DNA from 4 places in the Streptomyces sp. KR55 genome. Region 1 is predicted to be linked to each of the others. Evidence: riboswitches for the same ligand, from Rfam matches in the RefSeq annotation. Region 1 holds a riboswitch; each other region holds the start of a gene.
What was found. A riboswitch is a leader RNA that binds a small molecule or an ion and turns the genes downstream of it on or off. The one in region 1 is predicted to bind cobalamin.
Positions count from the first base shown of each region.

Region 2: it holds a riboswitch for cobalamin, as region 1 does, so the genes downstream of both, ACTWQJ_RS01775 (ribonucleoside-diphosphate reductase subunit alpha) here and ACTWQJ_RS16005 (CbtB domain-containing protein) in region 1, are expected to answer to the same signal.
Region 3: it holds a riboswitch for cobalamin, as region 1 does, so the genes downstream of both, metE (5-methyltetrahydropteroyltriglutamate--homocysteine S-methyltransferase) here and ACTWQJ_RS16005 (CbtB domain-containing protein) in region 1, are expected to answer to the same signal.
Region 4: it holds a riboswitch for cobalamin, as region 1 does, so the genes downstream of both, ACTWQJ_RS43140 (energy-coupling factor ABC transporter permease) here and ACTWQJ_RS16005 (CbtB domain-containing protein) in region 1, are expected to answer to the same signal.

Region 1 is NZ_JBQQCE010000092.1:12,455-15,611, reverse strand. Features, by position in the region: partial or broken gene ACTWQJ_RS16015 (response regulator) at 1-605, shown strand, start outside; gene ACTWQJ_RS16010 (CbtA family protein) at 658-1,422, opposite strand; gene ACTWQJ_RS16005 (CbtB domain-containing protein) at 1,448-1,669, opposite strand; cobalamin riboswitch at 1,706-1,848, opposite strand; gene ACTWQJ_RS16000 (histidine phosphatase family protein) at 1,961-2,566, shown strand; gene ACTWQJ_RS15995 (class I SAM-dependent methyltransferase) at 2,639-3,157, opposite strand, start outside.
Region 2 is NZ_JBQQCE010000006.1:28,841-31,997, reverse strand. Features, by position in the region: gene ACTWQJ_RS01775 (ribonucleoside-diphosphate reductase subunit alpha) at 1-1,176, opposite strand, end outside; cobalamin riboswitch at 1,300-1,435, opposite strand; gene ACTWQJ_RS01770 (GNAT family N-acetyltransferase) at 1,488-1,994, opposite strand; gene mctP (monocarboxylate uptake permease MctP) at 2,075-3,157, opposite strand, start outside.
Region 3 is NZ_JBQQCE010000110.1:17,518-20,674, reverse strand. Features, by position in the region: gene metE (5-methyltetrahydropteroyltriglutamate--homocysteine S-methyltransferase) at 1-1,927, opposite strand, end outside; cobalamin riboswitch at 2,100-2,323, opposite strand; partial or broken gene ACTWQJ_RS18205 (3-hydroxyacyl-CoA dehydrogenase family protein) at 2,521-2,921, opposite strand; gene ACTWQJ_RS18200 (hypothetical protein) at 2,972-3,115, shown strand.
Region 4 is NZ_JBQQCE010000498.1:272-3,428, reverse strand. Features, by position in the region: gene ACTWQJ_RS43155 (ATP-binding cassette domain-containing protein) at 1-235, opposite strand, end outside; gene cbiQ (cobalt ECF transporter T component CbiQ) at 232-981, opposite strand; gene ACTWQJ_RS43145 (energy-coupling factor ABC transporter substrate-binding protein) at 988-1,341, opposite strand; gene ACTWQJ_RS43140 (energy-coupling factor ABC transporter permease) at 1,338-2,030, opposite strand; cobalamin riboswitch at 2,061-2,244, opposite strand; gene meaB (methylmalonyl Co-A mutase-associated GTPase MeaB) at 2,305-3,157, opposite strand, start outside.

The sequences.
Region 1 (3,157 bases):
CTCACCGCCGACCCGAGCATGGAGATCGTCGGCGAGGCGGCGACGGGACGCGAGGCTGTGACGCAGGCCCGGCGGCTGACTCCCGACGTCGTCCTGATGGACATCCGGATGCCCGACCTGGACGGCATCGGCGCCACCCGGGAACTGACCCGCGACGCCCCGGACGCGAAGGTCCTGATCCTCACCACCTTCGAACAGGACGACTACATCTTCGGCGCCCTGCGCGCCGGCGCCTCCGGCTTCCTCCTCAAACGCACCCGCCCCGAGGAACTGATCGCCGCCGTCCACACCATCGCCGCCGGCGACTCCCTGCTCTTCCCTTCAGTCACCTGCCGCGTCATCGACCGCACCGCCCGCCAACCCGCCCCGACCTGTCCGGCCACTCCCGCCTCGACGCGCTGACGCCCCGCGAGCGGGAGACCTTCGAACTCGTCGCCCGGGGCCTGTCGAACCGTGAGATCGCCGCCGCCTTCGTCGTCGAGGAGTCGACGGTCCGCACTCATGTGAAGCGGATCCTGATGAAACTGGGCCTCCGCGACCGGGTGCAGGCCGTGATCTTCGCGTACGAGACGGGCATCAACCAGCCTCGCCATGCGTCGTCGTGAAACTCGAAGGCCCCGCCGGAGCTTCCGGTCGGGGCCTTCGGAGTGGATGTGCTCAGTTGGGTACGGGAGCCGACTGCCCGGTCTGCTCTGCGGCCGGTGCCGTCCGAGGAACCAGCACCCGTTCCGCCAGCACCGCGAAGACGAGCCCGAAGGCGGTCCACAAGGTCACCTGGACGGCGAGCGCCGCCAGGCGGAACTCCCACAGCACGGCGGCCGGGAAGTGCTCCGGGACGTTGTTGTAGGACGGCAGGAACGCGTACGCGAGCCCGACGACCAAGACGAAAAACGCGCCCGCGGCGAGCGTGGCGTTCCAGTTGCCCAGGCGTGGCGCGAGGCGCTTGCCCAGGATCACGGTGGCGACGGCGAGCAGCACGCTCAACACCACCATCAGGAAGTACAGGGCGGTGCGTTTGCCGACGGTGTCGGGATCGCCGACGGCGGGCGGCTGGGCCGGGTACTTCAGGAACGGCACGACATACACGGCGATCAGACCGGCGGCCGCGAGGAGCAGCGCGCTCACGCGCGGCCCGATGCGGCCGATGCGGCCGAGCGCGAAGCAGTACGCGAGGGCGGCGATGCCGCCGAACGCGACGCCGTACACCAGGACACCGGTGGACAGGCCGGCGGTGGACTGCATCGTGCGGCTGACCAGCTCCTCGCCGTGTTCGCCGCCGTGGGCGTGGGCCTCCTCGAAGGCGATCGCCGCGTCGACGCTCGGCTCGCCCAGGAAGTAGGAGACGACAAGGGCGAGCAGACCCGCGGCGAGACCCGCGAGCATGCCACGCACCAGAAGATTGCGGACGGTTGCCGAGTCCATGGGCTCGTACGTTTCCCCGCCGCCGTCAGTGGCAGGGGAAGCCGAGCAGGTGGCGGGCGTCGTGCACCCACTCGTGGACGTCCTCTCCGCTCATCACGGAGGTGGCGCTCTGTTCGACGCCGACGAAGTAGAGCAGAACCAGCATGAGGATGCCGAAGAAGACCGCCCAGGGCGCGATCGCGCCGATCGGCAGCTTGGTCGGTACGGCGATGGGAGTGGTGGTCGGCTGAGCAGCAGACTGCGCCATGGCAGGCCCTCCTGGGGAACTCGCGTCCCGTCTCGGTGGTGCACAAGGACAACGGGGCGGGTCTGACTTGCCCTGCTCACACCTGGGGGTGCGAACCGGGCTTACAGTGGCGCGACCGTGCCGGAGTCTCACCGGCTTCCGCGGGACCGTCGTCGATGTCCGTCGTGGACATCGCCCGAGAACGTACCGCGAAGCAGGGGGGCGGCCAAGGGCGCACGGGCGCACGCCTGCGAGCCGTGGAGGACCTCAAGTCGTGGGGAAAGCCGGGATGTTGAGCACGGGAACGGGCATATGACGAGCCGAGTGATGTTGATCTCACCCGCGATCAGTTTGGCGCTCCGGGAAGCCCGGTTCGACGACGGTTGCCCGCTCGACGCCACCGGACTCCGGCACGCGCGGGCCGCGGCCGGAACACTGACGGCTGTGGACCGGGCCTGGGTCTCCCCGTCGCTCCGCTGCCGGCAGACGGTCGAGGCGCTCGGACTCGACGCCGCGGTCGTACCGGAGTTGGCGGGACTCGACATGGGTCGCTGGCGCGGCGCGACCCTGGCGGACGTGAGCGCGAAAGAGCCCGAGCAGGTTGCCCGGTGGATGGCGGACCCCGCATCCGCGCCGCACGACGGGGAATCCGTACGGGAGTTCTGCGACCGGATCGCCGCCTGGCTCGACTCTGCCGCACGCCTTGAGGGCCGGACGGTCGCCGTGGTGGATCCCGAGGTCGTACGGGCCGCGGCGGTGCGGGCACTCGGGGCGCCCGAGCCGACCTTCTGGCGGATCGACGTGCCACCGCTGACCGCGACGGAGCTCAGCGGACGGTCCGGGCGCTGGAACCTACGCCTCGGGCAGCCGCTCGGCGGGACGCAGCCCGGCACCGGGAGGCTGCCCGAGCCGCCGTAACCCAGGACGGACCGAACCGTCGTCCCCAACTCCGAGTTGTCACAGGCCCCCGCCCCGACCCGCACCGCCCTGTCACGGCTTCTCCGGCCGCACCCCCTGCACGTACCGCAGCCAGGGCCGCACGTCCCCGCGCCCCCGCACATCGAAGCCCGCGCCCGCGATGAGCCCATCGAGCAGGTCCACGCGGTAGTCCACCATGACATGTCCGGTGACCGCGGCGATCACGTGCCGGACCGGCCGGGTACGCGGGGCCCGGAAGTCGGCGATCATCAGGCGCCCGCCCGGACGCAGCACCCGGTACATCTCCCGCAGCGCGACCGGCCGCAGGTCCTCGGGCAGATGGTGTACGGCCAGACAGCTGACGACGACGTCAAAGGAGCCGTCCGGCGCGCTGAGCGCCTCACCGACCCCGGCCTCGTACGCGCAGTGCGGCTCACGCGTCTTATCGCGCGCGTACGCGATGACCTCGGCGGACGGATCGATGCCGAGCACCGAACCAGTGGGGCCGACGGCCTTCGCTATACGCCGGGTCAGGTAGCCGGTGCCGCAGCCCACGTCCAGCACACGGTCACCGGGGCGGGCGCCGCTGAG
Region 2 (3,157 bases), on a different contig from region 1:
CTTGGCGAGGCCTGCTGCCTCCGCCTTGCGGTACGCCGCGTCGAACTCCTCGCCCCACAGGTCGACCAGCTCGGGCACGTCCGACGGCGAGAACAGCGACCACTGCTCGTCGGCGTCGACCCGGCGCATGAACTCGTCCGGGATCCAGTGCGCGAGGTTGAGGTTGTGGGTGCGCCGGGCGTCCTCGCCGGTGTTGTCACGCAGCTCCAGGAACTCCTCGATGTCGGAGTGCCAGGTTTCCAGGTAGACCGCGGCCGCGCCCTTGCGCCGCCCGCCCTGGTTCACCGCGGCGACCGAGGCGTCGAGGGTCTTCAGGAACGGGACGATGCCGTTGGAGTGGCCGTTCGTGCCGCGGATCAGGGAGCCGCGGGAGCGGATGCGGGAGTACGCGATGCCGATGCCGCCGGCGTGCTTGGAGAGGCGGGCGACCTGGTGGTAGCGGTCGTAGATGGAGTCCAGCTTGTCCTTGGGGGAGTCCAGGAGGTAGCAGGACGACATCTGGGGGTGCCGCGTACCGGAGTTGAAGAGCGTGGGGGAGGACGGGAGGTAGTCGAGGCGGCTCATGAGCCCGTAGAGCGCGGCGACTTCGTCGACGGACCGGGGGCCCGTCTTTGAACCGAACACAGTGTCCTCGGCGAGGCCGGCGGCGACGCGCAGCAGGAAGTGCTGGGGCGTCTCGACGACCTTGCGCGTGTGGGGGTGCCGCAGGAGATAGCGGCTGTGCAGGGTGCGCAGGCCGAAGTAGCCGAAGCGGCCGTCGGCTTCGGGGTCGACGAGGGCGTCGAGGCGGTCGGCGTGGATGCGCACGAACTCGGCGGTGCGGTCGGCGATCAGGCCCTCGCGGTGTCCGACGGCGACGGACTCGGTGAAGGACGTGACGCCCTGGGAGGCGGCCTCGGCGGCGATGCTGATCGTCAGCAGGCGGGCGGCCAGCCGGGAGTAGGCGGGGTCCTCGGAGATGAGGCCGGCGGCCGCCTCCGTGGCCAGCTCGCGCAGCTCCGTCTCGTCCGCCCGCGCGGACCGGCCGCGCAGCGCGGCGGCGGCGACCCGTCCGGGGTCGGCGTCGGGGAGGTCGGCGGTCAGCTCGGTCAGGGTCCGCAGCAGCGCGGCTCCCGGACCGTCGCTCTCGACCGGAGGCACTGAGGCTGAAGCCGGTTCGGCTGGCGCGATGGTCACGTGGGGCTCTCCCTCGCTCGGCACGGGGCCTTGCGGAGGGCAGGGGGCAGCTCACGAGCGCACACGGCGTCGCGTCCACCGGCCCATTCCACGAGGCCCGGACGTCATGGCACCCGGGCCGGATGGCCGGGCGCACTGTCGGCAGGTCCTCGGACTGACTCTCGTACGACGACATGCGGGCATACGTGTACGAGTACACCGTTGCGGGACAGTTCCGGATTCGCACCGGATTCCCCTGCGCGACAGCGAGCATGAGCATACATCTTGTGCCGGGTTCGCGGAGCACCCCCAGATGTTGTGTCCTGCTGGTTTCAGAGCGTCAACTGGTAGGTGAGGAGAGTGATGTCGTCGAGGTGCGGTACGGGGTTCCAGTCGCGTTCGGGTGTGCGGGTGAAGCCCAGGCGTTCGTAGATCCGGTGGGCGGTGTGCATGGTGCGCTGGGTCGACAGGACGATGCGTGTGCAGCCGGCGATGGCCCGTGCGCGGACTATGCAGGTGCGGACGAGCGCCTCGCCGGCGCCACGGCCTCGCGCCTCCTGAGCCACGGCCAGCATGCGTATCTCGGCCTCGCCGGGGCCCGCGATGTCGGCCATGGGACCGCCGGACGGTACGAAGGTCACGCCGCCCAGGACGTGTCCGTCCGCCACGGCGATCAGGACGTCTGCGGCGGCGGCTCGCTTGGCCACGTCTCTCAGTTCGACGAGGTACTCGTCGCTCTCGCCGAAGTCGAGGAGGCCGTCCTGGAGGTAGGCCTGGGCGGTGATTTCGCCGATGAGCTCGTACTCGTCGGGCACTGCCTGCCGGATCGTGATGTCCATGAAGGCGAGTGTGCCGGAGGGGTACGGCAGCGGGCCGCCGAGTTTCTTGCTCTCGGCGTCCCGCTGGGGGTTTCGTGTGGTCAGTGAGCGGCGTTGGCAGTCGCCGGAGGCAGTTCCGCCTGCACTCCCGGGTCGCCCGCCTCCCCCGTGTAGTCCTCCGGGCTTGTCTCGTCGATGCCCTCCGGGGCCTTGGCGGCCTTCAGGGCGAAGGTGAGGACCACTGTCACGACCAGGTTCAGGACGAACGCCGTCAGGCCGATGTACCCGATCTCCCCGATCCCCGGGATCTCCGCCGACGAGCCGCCGAAGTGCTTCTGCGTCGGCGAGGCCACACCGTACGCGGCGACCGTGCCGTAGATCATGCCGACCGCCCAGCCGGCGAGCAGTGCCCAGCGGTGGAACCAGCGGGTGAACAGGCCGCCGACCAGGGCCGGGAAGGTCTGCAGGATCCAGATGCCGCCCAGGAGCTGGAAGTTGATCGCGACGGTCTTGTCCATGCCGAGGACGAAGATCAGCGCGCCCACCTTCACCAGCAGGGACACCAGCTTGGAGACCTTGGTCTCCTGTGCGGGCGTGGCGTCCGGCTTCAGGAAGTCCTTGTAGATGTTCCGGGTGAAGAGGTTGGCCGCCGCGATCGACATGATCGCCGCCGGCACCAGCGCGCCGATGCCGATCGCCGCGAAGGCGACGCCCGTGAACCAGTCCGGGAACATGTTCTCGAAGAGCTGGGGGATCGCCAGCTGGCCGTTCTCCACCTTGATACCGGCCGCGATCGCCATGAAACCGAGCAGGCCGAGCAGGCCGAGCATCAGCGAGTACAGCGGCAGGATCGTGGAGTTGCGGCGGATGACGTCCCGGCTGCGGCTGGACAGCACGGCCGTCACGCTGTGCGGGTACATGAACAGCGCGAGCGCCGAGCCCAGCGCCAGGGTGGCGTACGTCCACTGCGAACCGTCGGTCGGTACGAGCCCGCCCGCGCCCGCCTCGGTGTACTTGTCGCTCGCCGCGGCGAAGATGTCGTCGAAGCCGCCCAGCTTGATCGGGATGTAGATGATCGCGACGGCGATGACGAGGTAGATCAGCGTGTCCTTCACGAACGCGATGAGGGCCGGCGCGCGCAGACCCGACGAGTACGTGTAGGCGGCCAGCACACCGAAGGCGAT
Region 3 (3,157 bases), on a different contig from region 1:
TGAGCCGGAAGGCTTCGGTGGCCCAGGCCAGGTAGGCGGGGCGATCGGAGGTGCGCAGCGGTAGGGTCTCGCGCAGCGCGGGCTCGTCCACCTGGATGACGGACGTGCCGGCGGCCTCCAGGTCGTTCACCTCGTCGCGCAGGGCGAGGGCGACCTGCCGGGCGGTGTCGCCGAGCGGCTGGTCGTCGCGGACGAAGGACCAGGCGAGCATGGTGACCGGGCCGGTGAGTATGCCCTTGACCGGCCGGTCGGTGAGCGACTGGGCATATGTCGTCCAGCGCACCGTCATCGGCTCGGGGCGCGAGATGTCACCGGCGAGGATCGGCGGGCGGACGTAGCGGGTGCCGTAGGACTGGACCCAGCCGTGCTGCGTGGCGAGGTAGCCGGTGAGCTGCTCGGCGAAGTACTGGACCATGTCGTTGCGCTCGGGCTCGCCGTGCACCAGGACGTCCAGGCCGGTCTTCTCCTGGAAGGAGATCACCTCCTGGATCTCGGCCCTGATGCGCTTTTCGTAGCCGGCCGGGTCGATGCGGCCCGCGCGCAGGTCGGCGCGGGCGGTGCGCAGTTCGCCGGTCTGCGGGAAGGAGCCGATGGTGGTGGTCGGCAGCAGGGGCAGGCCCAGGTGGGCGCGCTGGGCGGCGGTCCGCTCGGCGTACGGCTGGGAGCGGCGGGCGTCCGCCTCGGTGGCCGCGGCGGCGCGGGCGCGGACGGCCGTGTCGTGGGTGATGGGGGAGTGGGCGCGGGAGGAGAGGTCGGCGCGGTTCGCGGACAGCTCCGCGGCGATCACTTCCGTACCGTGGGCCAGACCCCTGGCGAGGGTGACGATCTCGGCGGCCTTCTGCCGGGCGAAGGCGAGCCAGCGCAGGATCTGGGGGTCGATGTCCCGCTCGGCCGCGGTGTCCAGCGGCACGTGGAGGAGGGAGCAGGAGGCGGCCACATCGACCCGGTCGGCCAGACCGAGCAGCGTGCCGAGCGTGGCGAGGGACTTCTCCAGGTCGTCGACCCAGATGTTGCGTCCGTTGACCACACCCGCGACCAGGCGCTTGCCGGGCAGTCCGCCGACGGCGGCGAGCTCGTCGAGGTTGGCGGCGGCGCCCTCGGTGAAGTCCACCGCCAGCCCCTCGACCGGGGCCTTGGCCAGCACCGGCAGGGCGTTGCCGAGCCGGTCGAAGTAGGAGGCGACCAGCAGCTTCGGCCGGTCGGTGAGGGCGCCGAGGTCGCGGTAGGCCCGCTCGGCGGCGTTCAACTCGGCCGGTGTGCGGTCCTGCACGAGGGCGGGCTCGTCCAACTGCACCCATTCGGCGCCGGCCGCCCGGAGATCGGCGAGGACCTCGGCGTAGACGGGCAGCAGCCGGTCCAGCAGGGTGAGCGGGACGAAGTCCGCAGGCACGCCGGGGGCGGGCTTGGCGAGCAGGAGGTAGGTGACGGGGCCTACCAGGACGGGCCGGGCGGCCAGGCCCAGCGCGAGGGCTTCCTTCAGTTCGGCGACCTGCTTGGTGGAGTCGGTAGTGAACACCGTGTCCGGGCCAAACTCCGGGACGAGATAGTGGTAGTTGGTGTCGAACCACTTGGTCATCTCCAGCGGCGCGACATCCTGTGTACCGCGGGCCATGGCGAAGTAGCCGTCCAAGGCGTCCGCCTCGACGGCCGCCCGGTACCGCTCGGGGATCGCGCCGACCATGACGGTGGTGTCCAGGACATGGTCGTAGTACGAGAAATCACCGGTCGGCACCTCGTGGAGGCCGGCTTCGGCGAGCTGCCGCCAGTTCGTGCGGCGCAGGTCGGCGGCGGTGGCACGGAGGACGTCGGCGGTGACGCGGCCCTTCCAGTAGCCCTCGGTCGCCTTCTTGAGTTCCCGGTTCTGTCCCTGGCGGGGGTAGCCGTACACGGTGGACCGTGCTGCCGCGGCTGCGGACTTGGTAGTCACGGAGATCTCCTTCGCGAGATGAATCCCTGAGATCCCGGGGACGGGACGAGAGCGCGAAGGGTGCGGACCGGGCAGAAGCGACCTCGCGCCGTACGTGATACTGCGCCGTCGATCCGCCTGGTATGTACGCCGACCCGCCCTCGAGGTCACCGGGATGTCCGTGCACGAGCGGTTCGTGCGCGGGCAGTTGGCAGGTCTTCGGACTCGCGGGCACGTCCTCACGACGTGAGGACACCTACTGGCCGTCGCTTCCCAGGCCCTCTTCACCGGACCCAGTGCGTATGACGGCGGTCGTTCCCGCTCACCGCTGCGGGGCAGTCCCGGATTCCCACCGGGTTCCCTCTTACGACGCATCCCGTCTGACGGACGGGGCGTACCAGCTGCACCGGCCAGCCTAGGGGGCGGTCCGGGGCCACGTCGGGTCACATCCAGCATTCGGATGGTGACGTGGCACACCTGACCGATGCGATTAAGGCAGGCCGAGGACGGGAACGGCCGCACACGCGCTTCCCGCCCTCCGCCTGTGAGCAGCCGCCGGATCCCTCGGCTGGCGGGTGCGGTCCGGGCCCGCAGCCCGGTCGCACGAGAGCCGCTCAGCCATGGCCGTACATGTGGAACCCCTCGGCCGGTCTTGCGGCCTAGCAGCCCCGCCTCCACCATCCGCTGGAGCAGTGGGGGCGTAGAGGGGTTCCTTGAACTCGTCGTACAGCGACTCGGCGATCGAGGCGACGGTGTCGAGGCCGATCAGGTCCGCCCAGCTTCAGCTGCCCCATGGGTGGACGCAGCCCAGTTCCATGCCGGTGTCGATATCGGTGGCGGTGGCGAAGCCGGATGCGGCCATGCGGATAGCCGCCAGCAGGTACGGGATGACCAGCGCGGCGACGACGAAGCCCGCCCGGTCCTGGGAGTGCACGACCGTCTTGCCGAGCATGTGGGTGGCGAAGTCCTCGACGGTGGCGACCGTCTTCGGTGCCGTGCGCAGGGAGGACACGATCAGCAAGCTCAGCCTTCCGGGGCGGCGTTGAGGCTGTCGACGATGGTGGAGTGGGCTTTCCGCTGCGTGTCGCGGATGCTTCGGGGGTCGCTGTGGCGGAGCGGCTGAAGCTGGCGGATGTCGTGACGCTCGACCCTCGGCACTTCCGGGCGCTCGTGCCCGATCATGTTCCCGCGTTCACGCTGCTTCCCTGAGGCGGGGAGGGAACGGCCCAGCCCGCCCGGTCTCGGAACGAG
Region 4 (3,157 bases), on a different contig from region 1:
TCAGGCCCTTCCGGTCGTACGACACCGGCCGGCCCTCCACCGTCAACTGCCCGGTGTGCGGCCGCAGTCCGCCGCTGAGCAGCCGCATCAGCGTGGTCTTGCCGCTGCCGTTGCGCCCGAGCAGGGCCAGCGCCCGCCCCTCGGGCACCGCGAAGTCGAGGCCGTCGAGCACGACGGGGCCCTCGTCGTAGGCGAAGGACGCGCCCCGCAGGGCGACAAGCGCGGGCTCGCTCATGACAGCGGCCTTTCCAGTACGAAGGTGAGGGCGGCCAGCGCCGCCAGCAGTGCGGTGCTCGCGGCCGTGAAGCGGACGGAGAACCGGGCCTCGGGCACCAGGACACGCAGGGTGCCGTCGTAGCCGCGTCCGGCGAGCCCGGTCTGCAGCCGCGCCGCCCGGTCGAAGGCCCGGACGAAGGCGGTCGCGCCGAGCCCGGCCAGGGAACGCCAGGTCGCGGCCCGCGTGGTGTGGCCGAGCCGGGCGGCCTGCGCCTCCCGGATCCGGCGCACGGAGTCGAGCAGCAGAAAGCTCATGCGGTACGTCACCAGCGCCACGTCGACGACCGGCGCCGGCACCCCGGCCTGCACCAGCCGCGGCAGCAGATCGGACATCGGGGTGGTGAACGCGAACAGCAGCACGCCGAGCGAGGCGGCCGAGGTGCGCAGCAGCAGTTCCCCGGCGCGCACCGGGCCCCCGTCGGCCAGGGACACGAACCCGCCCGGCCCGCCGACCTGCACGAGCAGGGTGGCCGCTCCGGTCACGCAGAACCCCAGCGGCACCCGGTACGCCCGCCACAGGCGACGCCGGGGCACGCCCGCCGGACCGAGCAGCGCCACCACCGCCGTCACCAGGACCAGGGCGGCGCCCGGCCAGGGCGGCAGCGAGATCGCGAGCAGGGTGAGACCCAGCCCGAGCACGGCCTTGTCCACGGGGTGGCGGCGGCGCCAGCGACTGCTGTGCGCCGCCGCATCGATCGGCAGCACGGGGGCTCAGGCCCCTTCGGCCGGCGTCTTGCCCGCGTCTTCCCCGGCGTCCCTCAGAGCCCGCTGTTCACCCTGCCGCCGCCCGCGCCGTAGTCCGAAGTAGTAGGCGAGCACGCCCGCACCGATGGCGGCCTGCAGGGCGAACAGCGCCGACTCGATCTCGCCGGACGGCGGCTCGTACAGGGGCGTGAACCAGGGCTCGTAGTCCGGTTCGAGCTCGGTGATCGCCGTCTCCGCCTCACCGTCGGAGCCGGCGAACGGCTTCTCCTTGTCGTCGCCGAGACCGAGGGCCAGCGGTAGCACCGCGAGCGCGGCCACGAGGAGCAGCAGCAGGGCGTTGATCTTCGTGTTCCGGCTCATCGGGCCACCGCCCCGGTGCCGGCCTTCTGGGTGAGGAGGACACCGAGCCGGGTCAGCTCACCCCGGCTCGACTGCACCAGCAGACGCATCACCAGCACCGTGAGCAGCCCCTCGCTCACCGCGAGCGGGATCTGGGTGACGGCGAAGATGGAGCCGAACTTGCCGAGCGCGCCCAGGAATCCGCTGCCCGGGTCGGGGAAGGCGAGCGCCAGCTGCACGCTGGTGACGCAGTACGTGGACAGGTCGGCGACGAACGCGCCGCAGAACACGGCGCCCATCAGCGGCACGTCGTACCGGCGCAGCAGCCGGTACACCCCGTACCCGGCCCACGGCCCGACGATCGCCATGGAGAAGACGTTGGCGCCGAGCGTGGTCAGGCCGCCGTGCGCGAGCAGCAGCGCCTGGAAGAGCAGGGTGATGGTGCCCAGAACCGCCATGACCGGTGGCCGGAACAGGATCGCGCCCAGCCCGGTGCCGGTGGGATGGGAGCAACTCCCGGTCACCGAGGGCAGTTTCAGGGCCGACAGGACGAAGGTGAAGGCTCCGGAGGCGCCGAGGAGCAGTGTGCTCTCGGGGTGCTCCCTGACCTCACGGGTGAGTGACCGGACTCCGTGGACGACGAACGGCGCGGACGCGGCGCCCCAGGCGACCGCGTGCGCAGGAGGCAGAAAACCCTCGGCTATGTGCATGGCTCAGCAGACCCTCTCCAGCACCTCGTGGATGGTTGACGTGCCTTGGCCGGTCTCCTGGCTGACGGGTACCACCGCCCGTGCTCCGCCTTCCCGGATCACAAGGACCCAGTGGCTGCCCGTAAGGGCCGGAGCCGGACTTCCCGATCACAGTGGCGAGGGCCGCACCGGTGTTTCACCGGATTTCCCGTGCACCAAGGCGTGGTGACAGTAGTGCTCGGTCAGGGATGGAGACAAGCGCACCCCGGGAGGCGCGCGGGCGGCGGACGCCCGCTCACGCCCCGTGGGACGCGCCGTCGCCGGCCCTCTCGAAGGCGTCGAGCAGGCGCTCCGCCGCGAGCGTGGCCGTCAACTGCCCGTCCCTGACCCGTTGTTCGAGTTCCGGTGCGAGGGCCCGTACCGCCGGGTCCGCGTGCAGACGGCCCAGCAGTTCGTCGCGGACCATGCTCCAGGTCCAGTCGACCTGCTGGTCGCGGCGCTTGGCGGCGAGCCGGCCGGTGGAGTCCAGGAGGGTGCGGTGCTGCTCCAGGCGCTCCCACACGGTGTCCAGGCCGGTCGACTCACGGGCGCTGCAGTGCAGGACGGGCGGGGTCCAGGCGGCGTCCTTGCCGTGCATGAGACGCAGGGCGCCCGACAACTCCCGTGCCGCGGCGCGGGCGTCGCGCTCGTGCGGGCCGTCCGCCTTGTTCACGGCGATCACGTCCGCCAGCTCCAGGACGCCCTTCTTGATGCCCTGCAGCTGGTCGCCGGTGCGGGCCAGGGTCAGCAGCAGGAAGGAGTCGACCATGTTGGCCACCGCGGTCTCCGACTGGCCGACGCCGACCGTCTCCACCAGCACCACGTCGTAGCCCGCGGCCTCCATCACCACGATCGACTCGCGGGTCGCCTTGGCGACGCCGCCGAGCGTGCCGGCGGTGGGGGAGGGGCGGATGAACGCCGCCGGGTCGACCGCCAGGCGCTCCATCCGCGTCTTGTCGCCCAGGATCGAGCCGCCCGTACGGCTCGACGACGGGTCGACGGCGAGCACGGCGACCCGGTGTCCGAGCGAGGTGAGCAGGGTGCCGAACGCGTCGATGAACGTCGACTTGCCCACGCCGGGCACCCCGCTGACCCCGATCCGCCGCGCC